DNA from 2 places in the Peribacillus sp. P4_B1 genome. Region 1 is predicted to be linked to the other one. Evidence: riboswitches for the same ligand, from Rfam matches in the RefSeq annotation. Region 1 holds a riboswitch; the other holds the start of a gene.

Evidence for each region. Region 1 has a riboswitch for glycine ahead of gcvT (glycine cleavage system aminomethyltransferase GcvT). Riboswitches for the same ligand answer to the same signal wherever they lie in the genome.
Region 2: linked by a shared signal. The riboswitch ahead of AC1DVK_RS16275 (amino acid permease) and the one ahead of gcvT (glycine cleavage system aminomethyltransferase GcvT) in region 1 are both predicted to bind glycine.

Annotation. Positions count from the first base shown of each region.
Region 1 covers NZ_JBFUHM010000007.1:5,290-27,644, forward strand. The annotation lists gene AC1DVK_RS05475 (LTA synthase family protein) at 1-1,762, shown strand, start outside; gene AC1DVK_RS05480 (M14 family metallopeptidase) at 1,921-3,087, shown strand; gene AC1DVK_RS05485 (YqgU-like beta propeller domain-containing protein) at 3,254-4,426, shown strand; gene AC1DVK_RS05490 (DUF2759 domain-containing protein) at 4,468-4,641, opposite strand; gene AC1DVK_RS05495 (MBL fold metallo-hydrolase) at 4,873-5,499, shown strand; gene AC1DVK_RS05500 (class I SAM-dependent methyltransferase) at 5,828-6,925, shown strand; gene AC1DVK_RS05505 (DUF2626 domain-containing protein) at 6,982-7,224, opposite strand; gene AC1DVK_RS05510 (helix-turn-helix transcriptional regulator) at 7,310-8,011, opposite strand; gene AC1DVK_RS05515 (Spx/MgsR family RNA polymerase-binding regulatory protein) at 8,226-8,606, shown strand; gene comGA (competence type IV pilus ATPase ComGA) at 8,709-9,785, shown strand; gene comGB (competence type IV pilus assembly protein ComGB) at 9,769-10,803, shown strand; gene comGC (competence type IV pilus major pilin ComGC) at 10,881-11,189, shown strand; gene comGD (competence type IV pilus minor pilin ComGD) at 11,197-11,640, shown strand; gene AC1DVK_RS05540 (hypothetical protein) at 11,627-11,965, shown strand; gene comGF (competence type IV pilus minor pilin ComGF) at 11,913-12,392, shown strand; gene comGG (competence type IV pilus minor pilin ComGG) at 12,385-12,771, shown strand; gene AC1DVK_RS05555 (YqzE family protein) at 12,894-13,079, shown strand; gene AC1DVK_RS05560 (YqhG family protein) at 13,129-13,926, opposite strand; gene AC1DVK_RS05565 (DEAD/DEAH box helicase) at 13,904-15,592, opposite strand; glycine riboswitch at 15,965-16,052, shown strand; glycine riboswitch at 16,056-16,138, shown strand; gene gcvT (glycine cleavage system aminomethyltransferase GcvT) at 16,275-17,381, shown strand; gene gcvPA (aminomethyl-transferring glycine dehydrogenase subunit GcvPA) at 17,399-18,745, shown strand; gene gcvPB (aminomethyl-transferring glycine dehydrogenase subunit GcvPB) at 18,738-20,195, shown strand; gene AC1DVK_RS05585 (rhodanese-like domain-containing protein) at 20,357-20,740, opposite strand; gene AC1DVK_RS05590 (lipoate--protein ligase family protein) at 20,945-21,781, shown strand; gene AC1DVK_RS05595 (vitamin B12-dependent ribonucleotide reductase) at 22,173-22,355, shown strand, end outside.
Region 2 covers NZ_JBFUHM010000028.1:7,272-15,004, forward strand. The annotation lists gene AC1DVK_RS16255 (ATP-binding protein) at 1-336, shown strand, start outside; gene AC1DVK_RS16260 (acetoacetate--CoA ligase) at 443-2,431, shown strand; gene AC1DVK_RS16265 (amidohydrolase) at 3,664-4,851, shown strand; gene AC1DVK_RS16270 (hypothetical protein) at 5,609-5,851, shown strand; glycine riboswitch at 6,132-6,231, shown strand; glycine riboswitch at 6,235-6,291, shown strand; gene AC1DVK_RS16275 (amino acid permease) at 6,585-7,733, shown strand, end outside.

The sequences.
Region 1 (22,355 bases):
TTTTGAGATAGATATTGAAAATTGGGTCCAGGAGTTCATATTATTCATCAATCCGGTCAGTTTCCTATTACTTACCCTTAGCATAAATATATTTTTAAAGGAAAAAAGGCGGACAGCATACTTATTGATCATGAGTTTTTTCATCACCCTTGTCCTGTTTGCCAACCTTGTTTTTTTTCGCTTTTTCAATGACTTTTTAACCATTCCCGTTCTTTTTCAAACGAGCAATATGAGCGACCTTGGAAGCAGTGTACATGAATTGATCAATCCGGGTGACCTTTTGTATTTTGCCGATATTCTTTTCTTGATGCTTTTGGTCAAATACAAACCGAAAATATTCCACGATCGTTCATACAATCCACAGGATCGTAAATTCTTAGTGTTAATGACTTTAGGAGTGACATTCTTTAATTTAGCTTTAGCGGAAGCGGAGCGTCCTGAACTCCTGACAAGAACGTTTGACCGCGAAATCCTCGTTAAGAATATTGGTACGTACCATTATCATCTCTATGATGCAATATTACAGACGAAATCATCAGCTCAACGCGCCCTTGCGGATGGCAGTGAATTGGCGGAAATTGAAAATTATATCCGTTCCAATCAAAAAGCGGTTAATGATGATCTATATGGTCTGGCAAAAGGCAAAAATGTGATTCTTGTATCATTGGAATCCACTCAAAGCTTTGTCATCAATAAAACAGTGAACGGGGAAGAAATCACTCCTTTTCTGAATGAATTCATTAAAGAGAGCTATTATTTCAATAACTTTTATCACCAAACTGGCCAGGGGAAAACATCTGATTCAGAATTCATTATTGAGAATTCCCTTTATCCTTTAGGTAGAGGTGCAGTATTTTTCACGCATTCCCAAAATGAATACAAAGCCACCCCCGAAATCTTAACGGAAAAAGGTTACTATACGGCTTCCTTGCATGCCAATAATAAAAGCTTTTGGAATCGTGACATGATGTACGATTCTCTTGGGTACCAGCGGTTTTATGATAGTGATGAATACAAGGTCTCTGAAAGGAATTCCATCAATTGGGGTTTGAATGATAAATCGTTCTTCAAGCAATCAATTGCTCACTTGAAGGGGATGCCGGAGCCTTTTTATGCCAAATTCATAAAGTTAACCAATCATTTCCCATTCACTTTGAATGAAGCAGACCGATCATTGGAACCATACGATTCAAATTCCAAAACCTTGAATCGGTATTTTCCGACCGTACGTTATACGGACGAAGCCTTGGAACGATTTATTGGCGATTTGAAACGTGATGGCATATATGAGAATTCGATTATTGTACTATATGGGGACCATTATGGTATTTCGGAAAATCATAACTCTGCCATGAGCCAGTTCCTGGGTAAGGAAATCACGCCGTTCGAATCCATCCAACTTCAGCGTGTCCCGCTGATCATACATGTCCCAGGACAGAAGGGAAAAACGATTTCCACCGTTTCCGGCCAAATTGATGTAAGGCCGACACTCCTGCATTTATTGGGCGTTGAAAATGATGATTATATCGAATTCGGCAAAGATTTATTTTCCGAAGAGAAAATAGAATTCACCGTTCTTCGCGATAGCAGCTTCATCACGAAGGATCATCTGTATACGATGGATACCTGCTATGATAAAAAGACCGGAACGGCGACGGACAAGAGTCCATGTGAGAAGTATTTAGAAAAGGCGAAGCAGGAACTTAATTACTCCGATAAAGTAATATATGGCGACTTGCTTCGATTTTATGAGCAACGTTGAAAATGGAAACCTGGCTAATCCAGGTTTTTTTGTTTTTGTGAGGAGAATCGGCACCATTAAAGGAGGATCACCATTCAATTTGAAACACGGGAGACTTCCTGAACATCTTTCGGCCTTTCGTTTCATAAAGATTAAACAATGAAAGGGGCGGAGGCTGAATGAAAGTCGTAAGCAGAAGCGGGGATGATTTGGCATATTATAGTCAATTGTTCCAAATTCCACGTGTCTTGATTGAGGATGCAAATCCCTCCATTACGGGAGGGATTTTGCCAAATGGCATGGAGGTGCAAATACCGGGGTTCGTTATTCAAGAAGAGTCCCGGCTAGATATCGATTTTTCCGATATCGCTTTACAGTCTCAATTGCCAATCGATGCGATATTGTTGTTGAATCAAGGTGAACAAAAACCATTTTCCGTACCCGTCAGAGTCATGCATCCCATGCTTGTCACCGAAAAGCCATATGATTATCAAACACTTCTTGACGACCTTGATATTCTTTCTTTTCATTATCCCTTCATAAAAGTTGAATCGATTGGGAGGAGTGTATTAGGAAAAGAACTTCATGAGGTGAGGGTCGGTAAAGGTGATAAGCTCATACATTATAATGGTTCGTTTCATGCAAATGAATGGATCACATCGGCGGTCTTGATGAAATGGCTGAATGATTTGCTGTTGGCAGTAACGAATGATCGTACATTATGCGGAATGGATTGTATGCCTTTCTATCGGGAAGTTACTATTTCGATGGTTCCAATGGTGAATCCTGATGGAGTCGAGCTAGTCCTAAAGGGGGAGGAGGCGGCAGAGGGGAAATTTAATGTATTAAAAATGAATAATGGTAATCCTGCTTTTTATGCTTGGAAAGCCAATATCCGTGGTGTAGACCTGAATAATCAATATCCGGCCAATTGGGAGATTGAAAAGCAAAGGAAAATTCCTAAAGTCCCTGCTCCGAGGGATTATCCAGGAGAGACCGCTTTATCAGAGCCAGAAGCATTGGCCATGAAGGAGCTGGCAAAAAGACGGAATTTTGAAAGAGTGCTAGCACTTCACACACAGGGAAAGGAATTTTATTGGGGATATGAAGGACATGAACCTGAACAGGCGGCGAATGTTGCAAGGGAGTTTGAGGAGCGCAGCGGATATCGGGCGGTTCAATACATTGACAGCCATGCTGGGTATAAAGATTGGTTCATTCAGGAATTTAAACGTGGCGGGTTCACAATTGAGCTGGGAAAAGGCATCAATCCACTTCCCTTATCCCATTTACCTGGTATATATAAAGATACCGTTAAGATTTTGATGGCAGGCTTGTATATGTGATGACATTTTTCTAATATACTTCCAAAAAAATACAAGGTAATTAATCGCCACTTTTTCTCTTTTTTACTTTATAATGAAAGTCGTAAGGGTTCGATTGGTAATCCTTACTCTCTTTCTAATGTCTCGCTCACATATGCCAGGCGTTTATTTTTGAAGTGGGAGGTGTGTGGGGATTAAAGTATCAAAAGCAGCACTTTGTATGCGGCTTTCCATCTGTAAGATGTTGTGTTTCATCCCATTATTTATCTCCACTATCCTTCTTATCACGGCTTGTGAGCCTTCCAAGGACCTTAGTAAACCCGTAAATGATACGGAAAAAGAACAATCCCAATCTAAACTGGAAACTTCAGTAAGCAATTTAAAGGTCCCGACTGCAGAAACGGAAAAAATCGAAGCCATTTATGGATGGCTGGATTCTAAAACCATTTTATATTCTGTGAAGCGGGATGGTAGTAAAGTATCCCAGTTGATGGCATGGAATTTGGAGACGAATGACACTTCCGTTTTCTATCAGCCGGCTTTTGCGTTTTCCGAAGTATCAATCAGTCCGTCTGGTACGCATATTTTGGTATCGTCCTTCACATCTTCGGGGAAAGCATCAATCACAATACTTGATAAAACAGGAAATCCGCTTTATTCGGTTTCAATCCCAGCTTATGAATTAGCTTATGAGTGGAATTCATATCAAGATGGCATGTTGTTTTTATCGAGTTTTTATGAAGACTGGACTTACAGCAGCTATGTGTTGAATCCAGATGATCAAACGATGGAAACATTGGACTTTCCGCAGCCCTTTGCACAATGGGCAGGCGAAAAGGAATTGATGTTTCTCGATTGGGATAAGGAAGAACCTGCTTTGACGGCTCCCTTAGAAAGAAAGGCGCTGAATGGTGACGGGGCGGACAGCCTTATGCTCGATGTCATTCACTTTAAAAAAATGAAACAAGCGCTGATGACGATTCAAGTGGAGACAGAAAAACAAGATCGGGGTACATATGCCTTTTATGATTCAACAAACAAGCCGATCCACTCTTTTTCCGTGCCACTATTGAAAAGCTTTTCAGATTGGGTGATTCCATCTTATGATATCATTGAAAAAAACAAGGAATTCATAACGTTTATTCCTAATGAATCAAAAGATGCAGACCAATATGAGGGAAGGTTTACCTTAACTAAATTTAATTGGGCAAAAGGCACACAAGAAGAATTGATGAAGGACATGGAAAATGAACCATTAAGCTGTTCGCTTGATGGCAACCTCTGCTTATATGGATATCAATTTGAGAAAATGATTGATATGAAAACCCATCAAATACAAAGATTGTTCAAACAAACATAATGACCTAAATACAAAAGCTCGCCGGATGGCGAGCTTTTTCTTTAATGGGCAACAGGAAAACCGCTGTTGATGACAGTCATGACAGTGAACCAGCCAAACACGACTGCACTGCCGGCTGCAAAAATGAATCCTAAGAAGTTTCTCTTTTTTAATGTGGTAAATACAGCTGCCAGCCCTAAGATAGCCACAAGTCCGAAAACAACCATTAATATCATATCAAAACCCCCTTTTTCGTAATGAATACCTAATCTCTAATAATATACCCAGAGAATAAAGCAACTACCAAAAATATGTAGAAAAGATTGCATTTGTTAATATCTTAATATTTTTTTAATTATTTGTCGAGGTTTAAAAGGTGATACTTCTATGACTTGAGTAAACTGGATTAACATTAGTGCGTGAATTGGTGTAAGATGTAGATAGAAAATCATATTGGAGTGATGGAAATGAAATGGACACAAATTCCTCTAGGACCGCTGCAAACGAATTGTTATGTAGTTTCCAATGGACAGGATTGCATCATTTTCGATCCGGGTGAAGAGCCTCAGAAAATCATACAGTACATACAGACAAAAAAATTAAAGCCTTTAGCGATTTTATTGACGCATGCACATTTTGACCATATCGGTGCCCTTGATGCTATTCGGGATTATTATGAGATCCCAGCATATATTCACGAAAAAGAGGCTAAGTGGCTGCTTGATCCCGCTTTGAATGGTTCCCAAAACTGGTTCCCTGAAAATCCAATGCGAATGAAGCCTGCCGATCATATCCTGGCAAATGAGCAGGAACTTACTATTGGTGGATTCACTTTTGAAGTATTCGAAACCCCCGGACACTCTCCAGGGAGCGTTTCGTATTATGTGAAGGAGGAACGTCTCCTCTTTTCAGGGGACGTCTTGTTCCAGGGAAGCGTTGGCAGAACTGATTTAATAGGCGGAAGCGAGGCAGTGCTGTTGAAAAGCATTGATACGAAGCTGCTGACACTTCCTGATGATGCCATCGTTTTTCCCGGTCATGGGCCGGTCACGACCATTTTAGATGAAAAGAATACCAATCCCTTTTTGAGATAATGACTATTACAGGTGCCATAGATGGCACCTGTTTTATTTTAAGTCCTTATAATGTAAAAATATTGAAATGGATCATTTCCGGGACTATACTGAATATAAAAAACATTTTGTCTCTTTTGGTGATTTGGGAATGGCGGGTGATGAAAAGGCTCACGGGAATTTAAGGGCCTTCCTGGGAGTGGAATATTTCTTACTTTGAAAAATGCCTATTTTAAAGGGGAAACATTCATTGATAGTGGTGCACCTTTTATGAACGTTGTCATGAAAAATTGAACATTTTATGAACTTTAAATATATAGTATGAATTAATAGAGACGGAGGCATTGTGTTGAAAGGTCACTTGAAGGAATTGATTGCAAGCAGCCCCCAAAAGGGAATTTCCTATCATGATTATATGGATGCTGTTTTGTATACACCAAATATAGGCTACTATGTGCGTCAAAAAAAGAAGATTGGCTCAAAAGGGGATTTTTATACGTCCGGTAATGTTGGGGATGCATTTGGGAGGTCACTGGCCAGATGGTTCGTTTATTTGATAAAAATGTGCGGACTATCGCCAAGAATCATCGAAGTAGGCGCAGGAGACGGTAAGTTGGCTTATGATATCCTCGTTTTCATTAAAGAAACGGAACCGCTGATATGGGAATCTCTGACTTATATCCTTGTGGATGGCAGTCCGTATCACAGAAAGATTCAGCAAGAACGTGTGGGGATGTTCAAACAGGCAGTTTCTGCTGCCAGTTTGGAAAATTGGACGAATGTAAATGGAATCGTCTTTTCAAACGAACTTTTCGATGCTTTGCCTGTACATGTCATTGAAAAGTATGAGGGGGCCCTTGTAGAGATATTCGTCACTGAAAAGGATGGCGATTTGGTGGAAGTGAGGGAACCATTGGTCAACCCTGATATACTCGCTTACCTTACAGATCGGGCTATCACGTTAATTGAAAAACAACGATACGAAGTTCCGCTAAAAATGGTCGAGGAATATGAGAAGATCGTTTCCCGTATCGAATCGGGTATTCTCCTTACAATTGATTATGGTTATATCGAAAGGGAATGGAAGGAGCCAGCTCATCTTCAAGGGAGCTTGAGGGGCTATTATCAGCATGAAATGATTAAAGATGCACTTATGTATCCAGGTGATATGGATTTGACGACACATATCCATTTTGACACATTAATTGAAATTGGAAAAAGAAGGGGATTTTTTGATCAGGGGCTTTATATTCAAAATGAATTCCTGCTTAAAACGGGGATCCTTGAGGAATTGAAGGACCACAAAGAGACTGATCCATTTTCCAAGACGGCGAAGCGTAACCGTGCAATTCGGGGGCTGATCCTTCCAGGGGGATATAGTGAACATTTCAGAGTGTTGCTTCAATCGAAGAATTTAGCTGAAGAAGCAAGGATCCTTCCTGAATGAGGACAGGTAAAAACCCATGAATTCAAAATTCATGGGTTATGTAATATTGCTTGTTCTTAATGGGCAGTACCCGGAGTCATCATAAATACGCTCCAGTAGGAAAATCCTGCAAAGAAAACGGTAAGATAGGCGCCGAAAACATAAATATACATGCGCTCAGATAATTTCAAATAACTTAAAAGTACAAAAAAGCCGGTTTGTGCAAAGAAAAGTAAAGACGTTTGATGCATATGGCCAAGATAAAAGAAAATTGCCATAATCCCTGTCCAAAATCCACATACTCTGAACATGCGTTCCATCCGAATCCCTCCTTATGTCTAGTCGTGTACATTCTAAATAATTATAAATGAAATTGTAAGGTAATGTAAAGGATGCCTTTTGTTTCTATGTGAGAACCGATGCCTGATATGAGCACGTTGTGCAATTAGACATCATATTTTCTAATTCCACAATATTGACATTGTCAAACAAGGCTTCGAACATACCTTTTAAAAATGAATTGTGCATGGAACAGATTGTACCTGGCTCTACTTCGGTAACTTCCTTAAATGGGCAATTGAAGATACGAAAGTATATTTTATTTTCTTCTTCGCTAGCTTGTATTTCGGGTGATAAACCAGCAATGGTGGCAGCATTTTTAAGCATGTTGACTCTTTCCGCAAAAGCAAGTCTATCAATCGGCGTTGAGTTCAATGCTAGTTGCTGATTGATCAATTCCTCTCCGAATACTTTTCCCGTTTCATAAAGAGCTTGTTTTCCTTTTTCCCCTAATTTCATCATCGTCTGGATTGCAATCCTTGAAAGCAGTTGATAGTCCCTATATGGAAAATGAAGCTGAATGACTTTATCAGACAAACGATAAAGTCTGCTAGGGCGGCCGCCTTTCCCTGTCTTACGGGCATCCGATGTCAACAAATCCACATCCTCCAGTTTTGACAAATGTAGGCGGGCAACATTTGGATGGATTTTAAAGGAATCGGCGATTTGCTGTACGGATACATCCCCATGATTGTCCACAATATGTTGGTATATATAATATCTGGTGGGATCTGCTAACACGTTTGTTATTTTTAACGTTTGTTCCATTATTTCCTCCTGCGGTTCCATAGTTTAACTATGTTCATTATAATGCAGGCAGAAAAAAATGGAATAAAAGATATGGCAAACTCCCCTTAGTTTAAAAAAAATTCACAATTTAAACGGTCTTATAAGGTAAATGGATGTACAATAATTATACAAATGTTATACAGTCATTATAAAGATTATAAATATATACAAAATGTGAACGGGGAGGATTAGTATGGAACAGTTAACTTTCTTTTCGTACCCAAGTTGTACATCTTGTCGAAAAACAAAAAAATGGTTAAAAGCCAATCATGTTTCCTTCGATGAGCGACATTTATTCAGAGAGACTCCAACAGAAGCAGAATTAAAACGAATTCTTGAATTGACAACGGAAGGACTTGATGAAGTCTTAGCAACAAGAAGTGAAGCTTACAAAAGCTTACATGTTAATATTGACGAAATGATGCTTTCTGATGTCATCCAATTATTAACAAATGAACCGAAGTTATTAAGAAGGCCCATCCTCATCGACGGGAAAAAACTGGTGATTGGTCATAATGAGGACGCATTAAGAAATTTGGTTTCACAAAGGCTTGGTTTGAAAATGAGCATGTAAATCGATTCTCGAAATTTTTTCGAGGATTTTTTTATTCTTAAGCAGGAATTTGTCGTGGATTGTCGAATTCATCCACAAGAAACATAGGAGGTGATGAATGTTTTGATATCGATTGAAAAGACCGCAGAAAAAATACTTACCAGTGCCATACGGTCATCGGCTTCGGATATCCACATTTTTTTTCGCAGGGAGGGGCCCCTCATCCAATTCAGGATAGACAATAAGCTCGTTCCTCAGGAAACCATATCATTCTTTGAAGCTGAAAGGCTGATAGCCCATTTGAAGTTCCTTGCCGCAATGGATATAGGCGAGAAAAGGAGGCCACAGAGTGGTGCTATCACCATCAATTTGGCTAACCAAGTGGTTGGACTCCGCCTTTCCACTTTACCCACTGCCTATCTTGAAAGCTTGGTCATCCGCTTAATACCCCAACAGAATATCCTTCCTCTAGAACAGTTATCCTTATTTCCAAACACCGTTCAAAAATTGATTGCACTTTTGAAGCATTCCCATGGCATGCTCATATTTACCGGTCCAACCGGAAGTGGAAAAACCACCACACTATATTCCCTGCTTCATCATGCCCATGAGATGATCAATCGAAATATCATATCACTTGAAGATCCCATTGAAAATGTATCCGAAAAGGTACTGCAAGTCCAAATCAATGAAAAGGCAGGCATTACTTATTCTGTCGGACTAAAAGCTGTGCTAAGGCATGATCCCGATGTGATCATGGTTGGGGAGGTCAGGGATGCCGAAACGGCCAAAATTGCAGTTCGTGCTGCACTAACCGGTCATTTGATACTTACAACCATGCATACAAGGGATGCACAGGGCGCTATCTCCAGGTTACTTGAATTTGGTGTCAGCCTGCTTGAAATTGAACAGAGTTTGATTGGCGTGACAGCACAGCGGCTGGTTGAATTAAGCTGTGTACCATGTAAAGGCGACTGTGCTATTGCTTGCCAAATGACTGCCAGGAACAAAAGGGCAAGTGTGTATGAATTGCTTTATGGAAAAAGCATGGCCAATGTCCTTCGGATGATGGGGGATGAAAAAGGAAGGGGTACGGTAAGCTACCGCCAATTGAAGGATGAAATAGGAAAAGCGGTTGCAATGGGCTATGTGGATTCCCTGGAATATGAACGGCTGGTATACGATGAAGCAAAAAAGTAAATGGCAGCTAAAAGAACAGGCGGTCTTTATTTCGAAACTAGGGGAATTATTAAGTCATGGTTATCCCTTGGCGGACGCATTACATTTTCTGGAATTCCAGGAATCGAAGAAGAAAGCGGAAGATTTCGCTCAGGCCATAAAGGATTTAAGGAATGGATATCCGTTGCACCAGGTGCTAATTCACCTTAATTTTCATCCGCAGCTTGTAAGTTATATATTTTATGGAGAGCAATACGGCGACCTGGATCGGGCGTTGATAGAAGGAGGGCAATATTGGAAGAAAAGAACGGAGGATATGGATAAAGTAAAAAAGTTAATGGTCTATCCCGTATTCTTAGTCATTTTTGTAAGCATCGTTTTTTATATACTTCAGAGTGTTCTCCTTCCTAAATTTCAGGCAATCTATTTCACGATGGATGTCGATCAGAATGCAATCTTGAAATTAATGTCAGCTTCTACATTCATTCTCCCAGTCCTCCCCTTCATATTGCTTGGATTGCTCCTATTCCTGTATGTGCTCAAACGATTTTGGTTCAATGAATTATGCCCATTAAGGCAGCGGCGGATTTTGATGGGCATTCCGATATTCGGGACCTTCATCAAGTTATACGAAACTTATTTCTTTGCAAGCCAATTCAGCGGTTTGCTTTCCGGAGGGCTTTCGATTAACGAAAGCATCAAATTATTCTCTAAAAACCAGCAACAGCCTTTTTACCAAAAACTATGCTCTATCATCAAGGATGATCTGACTGAGGGAAGATCGCTTGAAATGATCTTTAAGGAGCTCCCCTATTTCGATGGAAACTTACCGGTGGTTGCTGCAAATGGTCAAAAATACGGCAGACTTGATGCAGAGCTGCATCATTACAGTCGTTTTTTACTCGAGAAAATTGAAGAGAGAATGAATGCAATCTTGAAAATCATTCAGCCTCTTATGTTTTCCTTGATAGGTCTTTTGATCGTTTCCATTTATTTAGCGGTTTTGCTGCCAATGTTCTCTCTGCTCGAAGGTATATAGTGTTTAGCACTGCATTCAGGAGGTGAAATTGCCCTGAAATCAAATGGTGCCAAATGGTTTCAGGGCAGGATGATATGATGAAGAAAATGATGAATGAACGAGGTTTTACACTAATTGAGATGCTTATTGTTTTACTTGTAATATCCATTCTTTTGATTATAACAATCCCAAATATCACGAAGAATCAATCTACAATCCAGTCTAAAGGGTGTGAAGCATTCGTTAAGATGGCTCAAGCACAGGTTCAGGCATATGAGATCGACAATGCTAAATTGCCCGCAAGTATCGATGAATTGGAAAGTCAAGGCTATCTCAAACAGACATCTTGTCCTAATGGGAATGCTATTAGTTTGGATAACAAAGGAAAGGTAACGGTCGTTGAGTAGGAGAAAAGTGAATATACGGCATTCCAATGGGGGGTATACCCTGTCTGAAACCCTTATTGTCCTCGTTATTTTTATACTCCTGATTTCCATCAGCCCAAATTTATATCCAAGCTTCACAAAAGGGATGGAAATCAGGTTATTTCTTTCTCAATTCCATGAAGATCTTTTCTACGCACAACAGTATGCCATCAGTCATGAGAGCTTGATTTACCTCCATATTGATAATACCAATAAGTTTTATAGTGTTTCGTCATATAAGGAGGGAACTCTTCTAGAGTTAAGCATACCAGAGGATATACAGTTCTTAAGTGGAACATTAGGGTTCAGCTTTCATTTTAATCAGTATGGAAATGCTTCAAAAGCTGGAACGATGATGGTTGACACTTTAAAAGGAAAGTACAAATTGGTCCTCAATATCGGTAAAGGGAGGTTCAGGATTGAGAAATTGTAAGGGTTACGTCTACCTTGAGATTATTGCCGCATTTTCCATTTGTATTTTCGTGGTCCTTTCCATTTTACCGATTCTTGAAGAGTTGATGACACATCGTAAAAATATTGTCATAAGGACAGAAGCCCACCATTTATTATATGAAAGATTGACGGCGTTCATCGATGGGGAGATACAAGCTGTTGGACAGGATATCATTTACCGAAGAAAATCCTATGAATTGATATGGAGGGACCATGGGGATTTCCCTGGGATGATTGAAGGGTGTGTATGTTATGAAGATGAATCTGGTAAATATGAATCCATTTGTGATGCTGCGAAAAAATGATGGTTTTACGATGATCGAAATGCTTTTTTCTTTAATGATCTTAATGACGACGTCTCTTTTTGTATTAGAACTTTTTTCAACCATTCATACCCAGGTGAGGTCCATTGACAAATTACATCCTAAAGAGTGGGAGGTCTTTACTATGCAAATGCAGCAGGAGGTCCGGAGTTCAATAGATCAGGATGTAATGGGAAATAAATTATATTTGCTTTCAGGTGAGCAATTATCATCCATTGAACAATATGAGGATAAGGTCCGAAGGCGAGTGAATGGTATGGGGCATGAGGTCATCTTGCAGAACATTTCGGAATTCCAGGTCGAGAAGGATGGCGGTGTCATTGTTTTAAATATAACGGATAAAGCAGGGACTACTTTCAGTCGAAGATTTCATCCTTTCTTTAAAAATGTGAAGAAAGTCGATGAATAATCAAAAAGGAGTCGTTTTCCCGATGGTAATGATTGTAGCAAGTGTTTTCATCATGTTGACGATATTGATGATCGATCAATTTATCCTCGATAAAAGGTTTTATAAAGAAGTGGAAGAATCGCTTGTGGCCGACCATCTTGTACATCTCGCCGTTAAGGATGTGACGGAAGAGCTGGGGGAAGTGATCCCGGACATCATTCAGGGGGAAATCTCATACCCAAATGGTGTGGTGAAGTATTCCTTAACGAAGCAAGACGGTCCTTACGTCTATCTCGAATTTTCTTCCACAACTAAAAATGGCCGCGTTGGCAGGGTCATCATTCAATATGATAAAGAAGCGGGGAGAGTGATAGAATGGATAGAAAAGCAGGCGATGTAATACTCAAAGATCAATTCTCTTTTTAAAACGCTGACCCATTTTCAACGATTTACGTGTTTAACGAACAAGAGAAGGATTAAAAGAAGCGCTAGCCGGGCATACTTTGCATAGGGTGATTTTAAATGTCTACAAACGCTTATATTAAATATCTGACGCAACAGCTTGTCGAGTATTTTAATCTGACCAAAAAAGAACGAAAAGAAAAGCGCCGTCATAGAAAAGAGGATAAAAATCATGGTATATCCCATTGGTTTGGCATTGTCCCTTTTGCTTTGTCGATGTTCGTAAGGAAAAATATCAAAAAATAAAACAGATGTCCTAAACTTAGGACATCTGTTTTTTTAAGTATGGTTTTTACTATCCCAACGCCCTATCTGAAAGGTAAAACAAACCTCCGTTGATGATGGATATTCGGATGTTCGGTTCGTATTGAGCTTTTAAGGCTTCTTTTTCGGTAAAATAACTCTCACTTTTTTCGTCCATGTCCTTGTAAAAATGCTCCAATAAGTTCAAGTCATTCTGCCAGCGCAGCATGGCTTCTTCCGCCCAAGAATGGTCATCATCCTCGAAGCTCCTTCTAATGTATGTATCAAGTCTTGCCAATCCACTCTTCGGCATGATGAGCGGTGAAAGCGTAAACGAGTAATCCGGTATTTTTGGGGTGACCTTAACCGGTAAAACCCGATGGTGAAATCCTTCCATGATTTCTCCTGAAATTAAATTCAATCCGATGGACATAAAAGTATCTTTTTTACGATCGCATTGGTAGGATATTTTCACATTCAGGGTAAGCCATGGGAACAATGGATTATTCCCGCTCATTGATGGAGGAGTATCTTCAAAAAGTCTAGTATACCCTGCCAGCTTTTTTGTTGATTGAATAATCTGATGGAGCCGAGGGGAGCCAAAATGAATCATTTCTCCCTTTAGGTCGGGTGGGGCTTGTTCTGGATCGGTAATGAAAGTCATCTGGGCTGGGTTCGGAATGCCACCCGTTTTTTCCAGGTAGTGCCAATAAAAGGGCCGGTTCATTAATTCTTTATCCATTTCTATCGTTAGTTGAACTGTAAGGTGGGTTGGTTTATTATCCAGTATTTCACATTCATTGGCTTTAAAGTAAGTTATTAAAAAATCATGAATTTCCTGTTGCTGCATGAACCTCACCTTCCTTCATGGATTGAGCGAATTGGATCATCGATGAAAAATTATCCATCTTGATTTTCATTTCGCCCTCTGTTTTGGACTCGCCGACCACATCAATTAAATATTCTTCAATGTTGTTAATATCCAGTTTGGTTAGAATATCATCCAATTCACCAATTACTTTTTCAAATAAATTAATTTTTTCGTATAGTAACTTTAGAATATGTTCTTCAACAGTATTTTTCGTGGCAAAGTTATAAATCCTGACATCCTCTTCCTGTCCAAGGCGGTGAATCCGCCCAATTCTTTGCTCAAGCCTCATGGGGTTCCATGGCAGGTCAAAATTAATCAAGTGATGGCAGAACTGAAGGTTTATCCCTTCCCCGCCAGCTTCTGTTGCAATTAATACCTGAATTTTCTTTTGGAATAATTCTCGCATCCAGTCTTTCTTTCCACGTTTAAATCCGCCTCGGAATGGGACTGAAGAAATTCCATTCTGTTGAAGGTACCATTGTAGATAAAGCTGAGTCGCTCGGTATTCTGTAAAGATAATCACTTTGTCATCAATTTTCTTGATCAGTTCCAAAGCTTTTTCAGCTTTTGAATTCTGAACCGTTTCATTCACTTTTGTAAATAAATCATCAAGCTTTGCCAAAAAGTCAGGGGTAGGCTGGTCGTATTTGGCTTTCATGTTTTTTAAAGTATAAAAGACCGCCTCTCTGCTGCTGCAGGCTTCTCTTTGGAGAGTGAGAGCTGAAAAGGCGCTTCCTTTTGTTCCATCAGAAATAGGTTTGAATTTTGAAACTGCATCGTACAATGCCTGCTCGGTTGGAGAAAATTCAATGGTGATGGTTTCCACATGCCTTTTTGTCCATTCAATACCAGTATCGGCCCGCCGGTTTCGAATCATCACAGTGTTGACCAATTCCTTTAGGTGTTCATCTTCAATTATGTTCCGGCCTTTCCCTTTATATTTTTCTGAAAAGAGTGAGGCATTTCCCAAGTGGCCTGGTTTCAATAACGAAACGAGGTGAAAAATTTCCTCGACTTTATTTTGAATGGGAGTAGCTGTCAGGAGTAAACAAAATTTCTTTTTCAGATTTTGGACGAATTCATAGTTCTTCGTCTTATTATTTTTAAGTTTATGAGCTTCATCAATGATGATGAAGTCATATTCCTGATTGAAAATGATATCACGATGTGGAGCGCGTTTCGCTGTATCAATGGATGAAATGACCACATCACAGGAGTCCCACACATAACTTTTTCTCTGAACGACTGCCGGAATATGAAACTTCGTATTCAATTCAAAAGCCCATTGTGTTACAAGGGAAGCTGGTACAAGGATCAATACCTTCTTTACAAGGCCTCTGATCATATACTCCTTTAGGATCAAGCCGGCTTCAATTGTTTTTCCGAGACCTACTTCATCTGCTAAAATGGCCTTTCCATTCATCTTTTCCACCACTTGCTTTGCAGCTTCCAATTGATGGGGAAGCGGGGTTAACTGAGGAAGGTGCTTGGGTGCCTGTAAACCTTCAAAATCAGGAATGATGAGATTTTCCTCCATTTTAACCGCCAACTTATAAAGCTCCCAATTTCCCCATGGACCATCATTTTCCACCTTTTGTAAAAACTCGTCATTCCATTCAGAATTGAAGGATATATTGATTTTCATAGAAATAACTCCCTCTTAAATCATAAATTCCTTAATATAAGGTCAAAAACCGAACATTTCATATGTGAAGTAAGAAAAATATTTCTCTTCAAAAGATATTGCAGAGATAAGTTTCTTAGGGTAGGATATAAGTATATTTAGAAAATTCCAATTTCCAAACGCTAAAAAGAATTTTTGTATCGATTTGCAATTCGCGTTTTCTTAGTATGGGCTATAGGTACCTGCTTTATCCAAGATTACCGAAGGAGATCATGTAAACGTTTTTCTGGAGTTTTTGGAGATTTGGCAGAGAATGCATTCTATGATGCTCAAAGGTTTTACTAATGGGTGGGGCTTATTCGCTTAATTTCATTGGTAGACCATAATATGCGGGTGAAGATAAGGGGAGAGACTACGGATGTAGCGCCGAAGGAGCAAACTTAGCAGTGAATCTCTCAGGCAAAAGAACTCTTATTGGACGCAACTCTGGAGAGCGCCGCCCGTTTGGGACGGCCACCAAAGGGGAAAACCTATTATATAGGTAAACTTTCAGGTTTCAGGACAGAGAAAAAGCTCAAACGGGCTTTCTCTGTCCTTTTTTGTGCTTTTTTTACATCATGAATCAGAATATCTGATGCGTAAGGACAAAAAGCTTTGATAATGAAGCCAATTTAATTTTAAAAAATCTGAGGGGGGTCATTTTTTGACCAATTTAAAAAGAACACCACTATTTGAGGTTTATCGTGAATACGGAGGGAAAACGATTGATTTTGGCGGCTGGGAACTTCCTGTCCAATTTACGGGTATAAAGGACGAACATGAAGCCGTACGTACAAAAGCGGGTCTGTTCGATGTATCGCATATGGGGGAAGTTGATGTTAAGGGTCCTGGGAGCCTTTCCTTTTTACAGAAGATGCTGACTAATGATATATCAAAGCTGCAAACGGGCGGTGCCCAATATTCGGCCATGTGTTATGAAAACGGCGGGACGGTTGATGATCTCATCGTTTATAAAAGGGCGGAAGACGACTATCTGCTCGTGGTCAATGCAGCGAATACAGAAAAAGATTTCGATTGGCTGCAAGCTAATCTAACGGAAAATGCCCAAATTACGAATGTATCGAGTGACTATATACAGCTAGCACTTCAAGGACCATCTGCAGAGAAGATATTGCAAAAACTTTCAGAAAATACTGCCTTAAGTGAAATTGGATTTTTCAAGTTCAAGGAGAATGTCATGATAAATGGTATCTCCACGTTGGTATCCCGTACTGGATATACTGGTGAAGATGGTTTTGAAATATATAGCGACAGTGAAAACGGCCCTGCCCTTTGGAAGGCGATAATGGATGCCGGAAAGGAAGAAGGGATACAGCCGATTGGTTTAGGTGCTCGTGATACCCTGCGTTTTGAAGCGAAACTGCCGCTGTATGGGCAGGAGCTTTCAGCGGACATTACTCCAATAGAAGCCGGGATTGGTTTTGCGGTAAAAGTGGATAAGGAAGCCGATTTTTTCGGGAAAGCCGTTCTTGCTGAACAAAAGGAGAAAGGGGCACCCCGGAAGCTTGTGGGAATTGAAATGATTGACCGTGGCATTCCTCGTCATGGGTATAAGGTCTACAGCGGGGACAAAGTCATTGGGGAGGTCACGACTGGTACCCAATCACCAACGTTGAAGAAAAACGTAGGATTGGTACTTATCGATAAGGAATATTCGGTGCTGGATGCGGAAATTGAAGTGGAAATCCGTTCCAAACGTTTGAAAGCCGTTATAATACAAACACCTTTTTATAAAAAACCACGTAAATAGAGGGGAATGGTCATTAGATGAAACATCGTTATTTACCCATGACAGAGCAAGATAAACAAGAAATGCTGGAAGTTATAGGGGTACCTGCTGTTGAAGAACTTTTCAATGATATCCCTGAAAGTGTTCGCTTTCAAGGAGAATACGATATCAAACCTGCTAAATCGGAACCTGCATTAATGAAAGAATTATCAAGGCTTGCTGCCAAGAATGCGGATCTTAAAAACTATGCTTCCTTCCTTGGTGCGGGTGTCTATGACCATTATGCACCGGTCATCGTCGATCACGTTCTTTCCCGTTCTGAATTTTATACGGCTTATACTCCCTATCAGCCCGAAATTTCACAGGGTGAACTGCAGGCCATCTTTGAATATCAAACGATGATTTGTGAGTTGACGGGTATGGACGTAGCTAACTCCTCCATGTATGACGGCGGGACTTCGCTGGCTGAGGCGGCCATGCTTGCTTCAGGTCAGACTCGGCGCAAGAAGATTCTCATTTCAGGAGCAGTTCATCCTGAATCAAGAGAAGTTGTGAAGACATATGCGAAAGGGCAACGCGTGGAAGTGATTGAAATTCCTTATAAAGACGGTGTGACGGACATGGCTGCTTTAAAGGAATTAATGAATGATGACATTGCAGGAGTGATTGTGCAATATCCGAATTTTTTTGGACGGATAGAGCCATTGAAAGAAATGGAAGAAATCATTCATGGCGCCAAGTCCATGTTTATCGTTTCCAGTAATCCGCTTGCACTGGGGGCTTTGACACCCCCAGGTTCACTCGGTGCAGATATCGTAACGGGAGATGCTCAGCCATTCGGCATTCCAGCGGCATTCGGGGGACCTCACTGTGGATATTTTGCCGTTACTAATAAACTTGTTCGGAAAGTTCCGGGCCGGCTCGTCGGTCAAACGGTGGATGAAAATGGAAAAAGGGGCTTTGTGTTGACGCTTCAAGCTCGTGAACAGCACATTCGCCGTGATAAGGCCACATCCAACATTTGTTCCAATCAAGCGTTGAATGCCTTGGCAGCTTCTGTTGCAATGACGGCGCTTGGGAAAAAGGGTGTCAAAGAAATGGCCGTGCAAAATATTCAAAAAGCACACTATGCGAAAAAAGCTATAAAGGCAAAAGGGATAGAAGTGATGTTCGACGGTCCTTCGTTCAATGAATTTGTCATTAAACTGCCTGCTTCGTTTTCAGAAATCAATAAAAACCTTTTTGAAAAAGGGATGATTGGCGGCTTCGATTTAGGGACGGTTTATCCTGAGCTGAAAGACCATATGCTGGTTGCGGTAACGGAACTTAGAACAAAAGAAGAAATCGATGCACTTGCGCAGGAATTGGGGGATCAACATGAATAATCAAGATCAATCACTCATTTTTGAAATCAGCACTTCCGGTCGAATCGGGTACAGTCTGCCAGAAATGGATGTTGCAACTATTCCGCTCGAAGAAATTCTTCCTGCCGACTACATCCGTGAAGAAGAGGCAGAGCTTCCTGAGGTGTCCGAACTGGATATCATGCGTCACTATACAGCACTTTCCAAACGGAATCATGGGGTGGATTCGGGTTTTTATCCGCTGGGTTCATGCACGATGAAATATAATCCGAAAATAAATGAAAATGTGGCACGCTATAACGGTTTCGCCCATATCCATCCATATCAAGACCCGACTACAGTCCAGGGAGCCTTGGAACTATTATTTGATTTGCAGGAACATTTAACGGAAATCACAGGAATGGATCTAGTGACATTACAACCTGCAGCAGGTGCACACGGTGAATGGACAGGGTTGATGATGATTCGCGCTTTTCACGAAGCGAATGGCGATACAGAACGGACGAAAGTGATCGTACCTGATTCTGCACACGGTACGAATCCTGCATCTGCAACTGTTGCCGGACTTGAAACGATTACAGTGAAGTCCGATGAAAATGGGTTAGTCGACCTTGAAGATTTAAAGCGTGTTGTCGGACCGGATACGGCGGCCTTGATGCTGACGAACCCCAATACATTGGGATTGTTTGAAGAGAACATTTTGGAAATGGCACAACTTGTCCATGATGCAGGTGGGAAGCTTTACTATGACGGAGCCAATCTGAATGCAGTCCTATCAAAAGCACGCCCGGGTGATATGGGCTTTGATGTGGTTCACTTAAATCTCCATAAAACATTCACAGGTCCGCATGGCGGCGGCGGTCCGGGTTCCGGCCCTGTAGGGGTAAAGTCGGATTTGATTCCCTACTTGCCTAAACCGCTTGTTGTAAAACAAGATGAGCAATTCGTTCTTGATTATGACCGCCCGCAATCCATTGGCAGGGTAAAACCATACTATGGGAACTTCGGGATAAATGTTAGAGCTTATACGTACATTCGTTCAATGGGTCCTGATGGCCTTAAAGCCGTCACAGAGAATGCGGTCATCAATGCCAATTATATGATGCGTAGGTTGGAACCATTTTTTGACTTACCATATAATCGTCATTGTAAGCATGAATTCGTATTAAGCGGACGCAGGCAAAAGAAATTAGGGGTAAGGACCCTCGATATAGCAAAAAGATTGCTGGATTTCGGGTATCATCCTCCAACCATTTACTTCCCGTTGAACGTGGAAGAAGGAATGATGATAGAACCGACTGAAACCGAGTCAAAAGAAACGCTGGATGCATTCATCGATGCAATGATCCAGATTGCCAAGGAAGCTGAAGAAACCCCGGAAATCGTTCAGGAAGCTCCGCATACAACCGTTATTAAGCGGCTTGATGAAACTCTTGCTGCAAGAAAACCTATTCTGCGCTATCAAGCATAGACTGATAGCTTACACGAAAAAAATCCCTGCCTGCCGGCGGGGATTTTTCATGTTTATGTAAGAATTCATTAAAGTCGAACAGTTAACTTTCATTTTCCTGGAGCACGCATGATGCGTATGAAGGCTTTTTAATTTAAAAGAGCCCATGCGGAGATGGGGTCTTATTTCTTTGCTTTGATTTTCCCGGTCCACATCTTGAAACCGCCCTTTAAGTGAAAAAGTTCCCTGTAGCCCTTTTTGTATAGCATGGCTGCAGCTCTTCCGCTGATGATTTCGCTTTGAGCGTACAAATATACAGGCTTGTCCGGCCTAATTTCGACCAAGCGGGTTTTCATTTGCGTCATAGGGATGTTTCTTGCGCCTAAGATATGGCCATTATCGAAATCATTCGGTTCCCGCACATCGATTAGCTGCACTTTTCTGTAGTTAGCGATAAATTCGTCCTGTGTTAATGTTTTAACGATTTTACGCTGGCGGTACCAATTAAAAAGTGAATACGCAATAACCACTCCTAAGATGATGAGCAGTGTATATAATATTTCCAAACATAAAAACTCCCTTCTACCTTAACGAATACAGACAATCTTTATTATATAATTGCTTTACCCAATAATCAAAAAGAATTTTCATCAAATTCTTCATCGACTTGATAGCACTTTCTTTTTTAGAGTGTTAAAGTCTGTTAAACTACTACATGTGAGTTTTTTTGTGGGGTATTGAAAAACAGTCTATTGAAACGAGGGGTAAGGATGACTAAAGAAAAATGGGGTTTTATAGATTCTGGATATTGTTCACCGGCGTTTAATATGGCGCTGGACGAAGCACTGCTAAACTGGCAAAGCAAAGGGGAAATTCCGCCAATCATACGCTTTTACGGTTGGGACCCAGCGACATTGTCGATTGGTTATTTTCAAAAGGCAGAAGCGGAAATCGATATGGAAGAGGTCAAAAGGCAGGGCCTTGGTTTTGTTCGCAGACCAACAGGAGGACGAGCGGTACTGCACGAGCATGAATTGACTTATAGTGTAATCGTTCCAGAATCCTACCCGGGAATGCCAACTACCGTTACTGAAGCATATCGTGTCATTTCTGAAGGAATATTAATGGGGTTCAGGAATCTGGGATTGGATGCTTATTTTGCCGTGCCTAGAACCGATCAGGAAAAAGCGGCTTTAAAAACGCCCAGGTCTTCCGTCTGCTTTGATGCTCCAAGCTGGTATGAACTGGTCGTCGAGGGCAGGAAGGTCGCTGGCAGCGCTCAAACCAGGCAAAAGGGCGTCATCCTTCAGCACGGTTCCATTTTGCTTGAACTTGATGATGATAAGCTCTTTAGCGTATTTAAATTCTCAAATGACAGGGTTAAGGAGAGAATGCAAAAAAGCTTAAAAAATAAAGCTGTGGCCATAAATGACATTGCCGGAAGAAAGGTTACCATTCCTGAAGCGAAAGAAGCTTTTGAAAAAGGTTTTGCCGAAGGACTTTCGATCGAGTTAGAGCCATACGTCCTAACTGAAAAGCAATTGCAGGAAGTGAAGGCCATTGCAGAAAGTAAATATGAAAGCGATGAATGGAATTTCATGAGATAGAAAAAGCAGGATAATTAAAGTGGATAATAAAAAAGTTTTTTCAGATTTGTTTGACCAAATAAGCTATTCCTTGCAGGGATAAGCCCTAAAAGGCATGGGGAAAAAGCAAGGCCCAAATTAATTGAAATCTGATGAAAAATTATTATAAATCGACATTTTCCTCCCTTTTGCTAACTATATTAATTGATTTATCGTTTGACAAAATTAAATGTTATTCAAAACAAACACAATATATAGTAGTTGAAATATTTAATGCGACACTATATGTTGATTTTTGGGTTTCGCTATGATAAATTTAGGGTACTTGTTAAGCGAAACGGACATGTAAGGCTACATATAGATTTTTGCGGCAGCAAGAACGGATCTTGAAACATATAAAGGAGAGGGAATTATGTCGGTTGTAATAAAAGAATCTTTAAAGGTTGATCTAGAAAGGTTGAATAAGGATATTTCTTTATTTCCCCAGGTTCACCCTGTAACTGCTGATATGAAAATGGCGCATAAGGGCGTGTCCCGTCTAGTCATGCTTGACCGCTATTCTTTTAAGGATACTGAAAAAATCACACTCTCGGCA
Region 2 (7,733 bases), on a different contig from region 1:
GGGGAAAAGAAGAAATTTCAACAGTGCCTGTTCAATATATTAAAGAATGGCTTAGAATCGATGCAAGATGATGGCGAAATATACATACATTTAATTCCCGACGCAACCAACATCCAAATTATGATTCAAGATCAAGGAATTGGAATGACACAGGAACAAATATACCGTCTAGGTGAGCCTTACTTTACGACAAAAAATAAAGGAACGGGATTAGGCCTAATGGTTTCATATAGCGTCATCAAAAGCATGGATGGAACGATACATGTGTCAAGTGTTCAAGGGAAAGGCACATGTTTCTCCATTAATCTGCCCATTCATAGATTTGAGCCTATTTGAGTATAGTGTAAATTGACGGTTTTATTCTCATACATTACAATTTATTTAATTGCCAATTATTATGAAATATTCAATGATGCATTTGATACCTAAGGGAGATGATTGAATGAAATCGCTTACAGACGGACAAATCATTTGGGAACCGACAAAAGAACAAATCGAGCACACGGTATTGACTCAATATGTGAAATGGTTAAAAGAAAAGAAAGGTTTATCATTTCATGATTATCATGAATTATGGAAATGGTCGGTTGATGAACTGGAGGAATTTTGGGCTTCAATTTGGGATTATTGTGATGTAAAAGCCGCCAGGAAATATGACAGGGTTTTAGCGGAGCAAGCCATGCCAGGTGCGAAATGGTTCGAAGGGGCAAGGCTTAATTATGCTGAAAATGCATTATTGAATGCTCAAGAAGAAAAAACGGCGATTTTTTTTCGTTCCGAACATATCAGGCAGCAAGAGATTAGCTGGAAAGAGCTGAAAGAAAAAGTGGCTTCTGTCGCCCATTCATTAAGGGAACTTGGTGTGAAACCGGGTGACCGTGTTGTTGCCTATATGCCAAATATACCTGAAGCGGTCATAGCTTTCTTGGCAACAGTAAGTATAGGTGGCATTTGGTCCAGTTGTTCTCCTGACTTTGGTGCAAGAAGCGTCATTGATCGTTTTAAACAGATTGAACCGGTTTTATTACTGGCGGTTGATGGGTATCAGTACAACGGAAAAGTATATGATAAAACATCCGTTGTTTCACAGCTTAAACAGGAATTGGGCACTGTTAAGCATACCGTGTTGGTTCCTTACATAGAAAAAAAGGTTGTGGAAGTGAATCTGGCAAATACAATCCCTTGGGATGACCTATTAAAAGAAACGGCGGAATTATCTTTTGAAAGTGTTCCGTTCGATCATCCGCTTTGGATTCTCTATTCATCAGGTACAACCGGAATGCCAAAACCAATTGTACAAGGGCATGGCGGTATATTATTGGAGCATTTTAAATCAACAAGATTGCATCAAGGCATGACTTCCGAGGATACGGTATTCTGGTTTACGACGACAGGCTGGATGATGTGGAATCTACTAATGGGAGGTTTGCTTAATGAAGGGACGATTGTTCTTTATGACGGCAGCCCTGCCTTTCCGAATATGGATGCCCTTTGGGAATTGGCTGAAGACACAGGCATGACTTTCTTTGGAACAAGTGCACCTTTCCTTACGAATTCCATGAAGTTAGGAATCAAGCCAATGGGAAGATATGATTTAACAAAATTGAAGGCTCTTTTTTCAACTGGGGCTCCATTGTCAGGTGACGGATACAAATGGGTGTATGAGAATGTCAAGAAAGATATATGGCTCAGTTCATCTAGTGGCGGAACCGATGTTTGTGCCGGATTTGTAGGTGGTGTTCCAACATTACCTGTAAGAATCGGGGAGATACAAGGAAGGGCATTAGGTGTTCGTGCAGAAGCCTTTGATGAACAAGGTCAATCATTGATTAATGAAGTCGGTGAATTGGTCATTACTAAACCGATGCCGTCCATGCCGCTTTACTTCTGGAATGATCAAGACGGGTCAAGATATTACGAGAGTTATTTCGATACGTATCCTGGAATATGGAAACATGGAGATTGGATAAAGATCGACGACAAGGGCAGCTGCGTCATTTATGGACGTTCCGACTCGACCATTAACCGTTCTGGTGTACGGATGGGGACTAGCGATATCTACCGCGTCGTCGAAGCGATCGATGAAGTTATGGAAAGCCTTGCCATTGATAGAGAAGTGCTTGGCCGCGGTTCTTCCTTGCTGCTGTTCGTCGTCCTTAAGCCTGGTAAAATCCTGGATGCAGCATTGACATCGAAAATCAATGAACAAATCCGAGGACATGTGTCCCCTCGTTTTATCCCAGACCAGATCCATGTCGTTGAACAAATACCTAAAACCTTGAACGGAAAGAAAATGGAAGTACCGATACGCAAAGTGTTGCTAGGTTTCGAGTTTGATAAAGTGGTGAATGCAGACTCCATGGGAAATCCAGAATCGCTTCAGTTTTTCAAAGAATTAGCTCTCGAGTTGAATGAGAAAAAAATATTCTGACATCCCAGGCGGAGCAAAAAGCTCCGTCTTTTTTATAAGACTTTATGAGTTTATTCTCATAAGGTCTTTTTTTGTTTCTGGAGGTGAAAAATTTCTAAATATAAAGGGAAAGACCAAGTTCAGAATATAGAAATTGCTAGAGATATTGCTGAAAGTTTCCATCATAACTATGGGGGAACATTCCTATTACTAGAGTACAAAATACAAGAAGAGACTGCTAGGATTAGATGGTCGGAAAATGAGTAAAAGTTATTATAATATAATTCCATCCATTGAAGAGCCAAAAAGTTACAAAAACTCATATATAAAATCAAAACTGATTCATTACCACCAGAAACACCAAAAGATCCCGATACATCTATTATATTCACATCTTATACTGAAACTGAAAAGATAAAAGAGCAAAATTTACAAGGAATTGGCTGAGGTGAAGCCAAAAAGGAATTGTTTAATGTAATGAATAGATTTAATGAAGTATCGCGCGAGAAATATAATGAATTAATGTCTTCTCCAAAAACTCTGGATAAAAATTTAAAAGAATGAACAGATAAAGCAATAGAAATTAGTGTACCATTCTTAAAAGACATTAGAAGTAAGATTGGTATCAGGTGAGAAATTTGACTTATAAGGTATTTTGGACAAATGTACTAAACTAGCGGTAGCTTTTCTTTATAAGGGGAAAGCTTATAAAAAGGCAGGTTAGTGAAACTTCCCTGAGTAATTGATAAACTTAAAACACATTTGAACTAAAGTTTACTCATTATGGAGAGCAGGGATAGATCATCTTCACTTTTATTTATTTGGAAGAAGAACACTGGAATAATCAAATTTACCTTAGAGATATTCAGATGCTTTTAAAAAAACTATTATCAATTAAAGGTTAAATTATCTAAAACATTCATTCTTGACATATGATCTTATCCTGAAAAAAAGACAAGTTGGTCGTGGATTTTATTCATTCCAATCAGGTATGTTATCACTTGGTTATTAGTAGCCGTGCTTGCGATGATTCGTGTTGAAGAGTAAAAATTACAAAATTTGGACTTGGAATTTAATATTATCTATTATCTATTATCTTTTTGGTGCCAAAAGATGCCGGTAAAACATCTAATGCTTCTAAAAAATCACCGCTGGTAGTAACCGGAACCCTATTGCAGAATAATTAGCAGTTGGAAATGTAAAACGCTACATATAGTGGCGTTTTCAAAAAATAATGAAGGAATGAAGAGATTATGAGAAGTGAATTAATGGAAATTCTAGAATCCCGTAAAGAGGAAATGATTAAAATTCGTAGGCACCTACACGAAAATCCTGAGCTTTCTTTTAAAGTAGAAAAGACAGCTCAATATATTATTGATTTTTATAAAGAAAAGGACGTAGAAGTTCAATCTAATGTAGGTAATGGATACGGAGTTATCGTGACCATTAAAGGTGGAAAGCCTGGAAAAAACATCGGTCTTCGAGCTGATTTTGATGCACTTCCAATCGTTGAAGAAACGAATATAGCCTTTAAATCAAAAAATGAAGGCGTTATGCATGCGTGTGGTCATGATGGACATACTGCCTACTTATTAGTCTTAGCCGATTGCCTCATTCAATTAAAAGATGAAATTCCAGGTACAATCAAAATTATTCATCAGCATGCGGAGGAAGTTCCGCCAGGCGGGGCAAAGAGTATTGTAGAATCCGGGGTGCTTGACGATTTAGATAATATATTTGGCATCCATCTGCTGCCAATGGACGAAGCAGGAGTTGTTGGTTATCATGCTGGATATTCTTTTACCGGCAGGGCTTATTTGAAATTAAAAGTTCAAGGTAGAGGTGGACATGGTTCCTCACCACATTTAGCGAATGATGCCATTGTCGCTGGTGCTCATTTTGTTACCGCTGCTCAAACGATTATTAGCCGTCGATTAAGTCCTTTTGATATTGGTGTGATTACGATTGGATCTTTTGATGGAAAAGGAACATTTAATATAATTAAAGACAGCGTAGAGCTTGAAGGCGATATTCGTTATATGACTGTTGAAACAAGAGATAAAATTGAAAAAGAAGTTAAACGTCTTGTAAAAGGACTTGAAGAAGAATTTGGTGTAACATGTGATCTAACTTATACGAATGACTATCCACCTTTATATAATGATCCTGAATTAACAGGAAAGGTTGCCGAGTCACTTAAGAATGCAAATGATAAAGATATTAAAGAAGTAAAGGAATTTCCAGCAATGCCGCCATCTGAAGACTTTGCTTACTATGCTGAAAAAATTCCTTCCTGCTTCTTTTACATTGCTTGTACACCTAAAGGAGTAGAAAAACCTTATTTTAATCATAATCCTAAATTTGATATCGATGAAGATGCCCTTCTCGTGGCAGCAAAAGCAGTAGGATATGTTGTTTGTGGTTATTATGAGTTAGATTAGGAAAAAGAATAGAATATTTGTAAGACGTGGTACAGATGATGACATGCTTTGCTGTATTAGATAATTCTATTGATAATAAGCAACTGATACCGAGAAAGGCTAAAGAATGGGTTGTAGCTGATAGTCGGATCTCTCCGTGTGAAGGGAAACTTTCATGCATGGTGGATGGAGTGGCTAACGGGAAAAGGCAATGATAACTTCGAATTTTCACCTATTTTTATGAATGGGAATACAAATAAATCATCCCCTTTTATAAAAGAATGCTTCAATTGAATTTTTATAAGGGTAAGGTATAGATTTGATCATACTTTATAGACATGTTTTAAAAGGTGCCTGCTAACCAAATTAAAGTCCCAGTTTGACGCTGGTAAACAGTAATGGAAAATCGTTTTGTGAACACGTCAAGTATTGTAGAATAATTATTTACCTTTGGGTTTTTTGGCCGAAAAGATAGATGTGGTTCAATACCAAAAGTTATAGTTTCAGCTCCTAAATACTTGGTCTTTTCTTTTTAATCTGGACAAAACTGTAAACTATACTACTTAGGAGTATTCATTAACTCCCTTTCATGCGAAATTCCAAATAAAGGATTCTTAAATCCTCCTTTTTTGTATTTGGTTCGAATACATAATGATTTAACAAAGAAAGTGAAAATAAATACGTGATGATAAATATAAACCTTATTGATCTAAATTATGTTATTCTATTTCTGTTTACAACAGTCCGTCTGCAAAACTGAAATGGGGGTAAGAGGTAAATGGATAAGGAAAAGGAAATCAAACTAAAGAAACCAAAGAAGTCGTGGGTATGGGTTCTAGCAATTATCATCATTGCTAATATAGCAGGTGGTGGGGGCAAAGAGGAAGTTGCAAAAGAGAAAGCTTCTGCAACTACTGCTGAACTTAGGGAGGAAGCTTCTAACCAATCTTTACTGCTGCAAGCATTCTCGCGTGTCGCGAATTTTCTCTTTTTCCATACATCAATTATGTTAAAACTATAGACTTATGTAATTTCCTATCTTGAAAATTTAGCCTTATAGTCAATCGGAAAAATGTAAAAATGTTTCGCTTATACATAAGCTTGTTTGGATTCCTTGCAAATGGAAAAGCAGCTAATAAGTTTGATTTTTCGTAGCTAATAACTTCTAAAATATATACTGTTCATAAAGTTGAAAATTGTCTGTGGTGAAATTTCAGAAAATAAAGTTTTTTCAGATAAGCGTTGAAATGTCCATTAAAAACCGATAGTATACAACTATTAAAACAACTTTATATCAGCGGATGATGATTGTGGGAGAGACTAAACATTGTTTAGCACCGAAGGAGCAAACCCTAAAAAGCAGGGGACTAATCTCTCAGGTAAAAGGACTACAATAGGACGCGTCTCTGAAGAGAGCCATAGGCCACCGAAGGAGTTAAACTCTCAGGTAAAAGGACAGAGGAAGGTAGGAAAATCCCTATCTTTCCTCTGTCCTTTTTTTATTAGGAAAGATAAAAAGAAAGGAGGTGCATTAAGGTCTGTGATAAATGAGTCTATCTTTTGATTTGTACAATTAACGCTATATTTTCAAAAAGGTTGGTAGATCTATTTCACTATATCTAGTACCTATCCAAGAAAGCGCTTACAGTGGTGGACAGTTTCCCAGTACGCTAATAATTCACACTCATTGAAAGACAGACTCTTTATTGGGAAAAAATCCAAGTATCCTATAAAAGTAGAAAGTGGGAATTCGTATGCAGGAACAAAAGTTAGATAGAGGGCTAAAAAACAGGCACGTACAACTCATCGCTATTGGTGGGGCAATCGGAACGGGATTATTTCTTGGAGCAGGAAAGTCTATTCATTTAGCCGGGCCATCCATTTTAATTGCTTACATGATTACAGGCGTCATTTGCTTTTTAATCATGCGCGCACTTGGAGAACTACTCTTATCTAATTTGCACTATCATTCCTTTGTCGACTTTGTAAGAGACTATTTAGGTAATATGGCTGCATTTGTAACCGGCTGGACCTACTGGTTTTGCTGGATTTCAATCGCAATGGCCGACTTAACAGCAGTTGGTCTTTATACTCAATACTGGTTTCCCTCTGTACCACAGTGGATGCCAGGATTAATTGCACTTGTCATTCTGCTATTTATGAATCTTGCAACGGTAAAACTTTTTGGCGAAATGGAGTTCTGGTTCGCATTAATTAAAGTCATAGCTATTCTAGCACTAATTGTTATCGGTATTTTCATGATTATTAAAGGCTTTTCCACTGATTCAGGCGCAGCAAGTTTCACGAATCTATGGAGTCACGAAGGTATCTTCCCAAATGGAATAAATGGTTTTATCCTCTCATTCCAGATGGTAGTGTTTGCGTTTGTTGGCATTGAACTTGTAGGACTAACAGCAGGTGAAACAGAGGATCCAGAAAAAGTTATCCCCAAAGCGATCAATAATATTCCTATTCGGATTATAATTTTCTACATTGGCGCACTTATTGTCATTATGAGTGTTTATCCGTGGAACGCAATCATCCCAACGGAAAGCCCATTCGTCCAAGTATTTGTGGCTGTAGGTATCGCTGGAGCTGCTGGTATCATCAATTTTGTCGTCTTAACATCGGCGGCTTCGGCATGTAACAGTGCAATCTTCAGTACAAGCCGGATGGTATACTCACTTGCCAAAGATAAAAATGCACCTGTACCGTTTGCAAAACTTAATGACCGTAAAGTACCTTCCAATGCATTGGTCTTTTCAACGGTTGTCATTTTAATTTCCGTTGTTTTGAATTATTTAATGCCTGAAGGAGTATTTACCTTGATTACAAGTATTTCTACAGTATGTTTCATTTTTATTTGGGGAATTACCGTCATCAGCCATTTGAAATATCGTAAA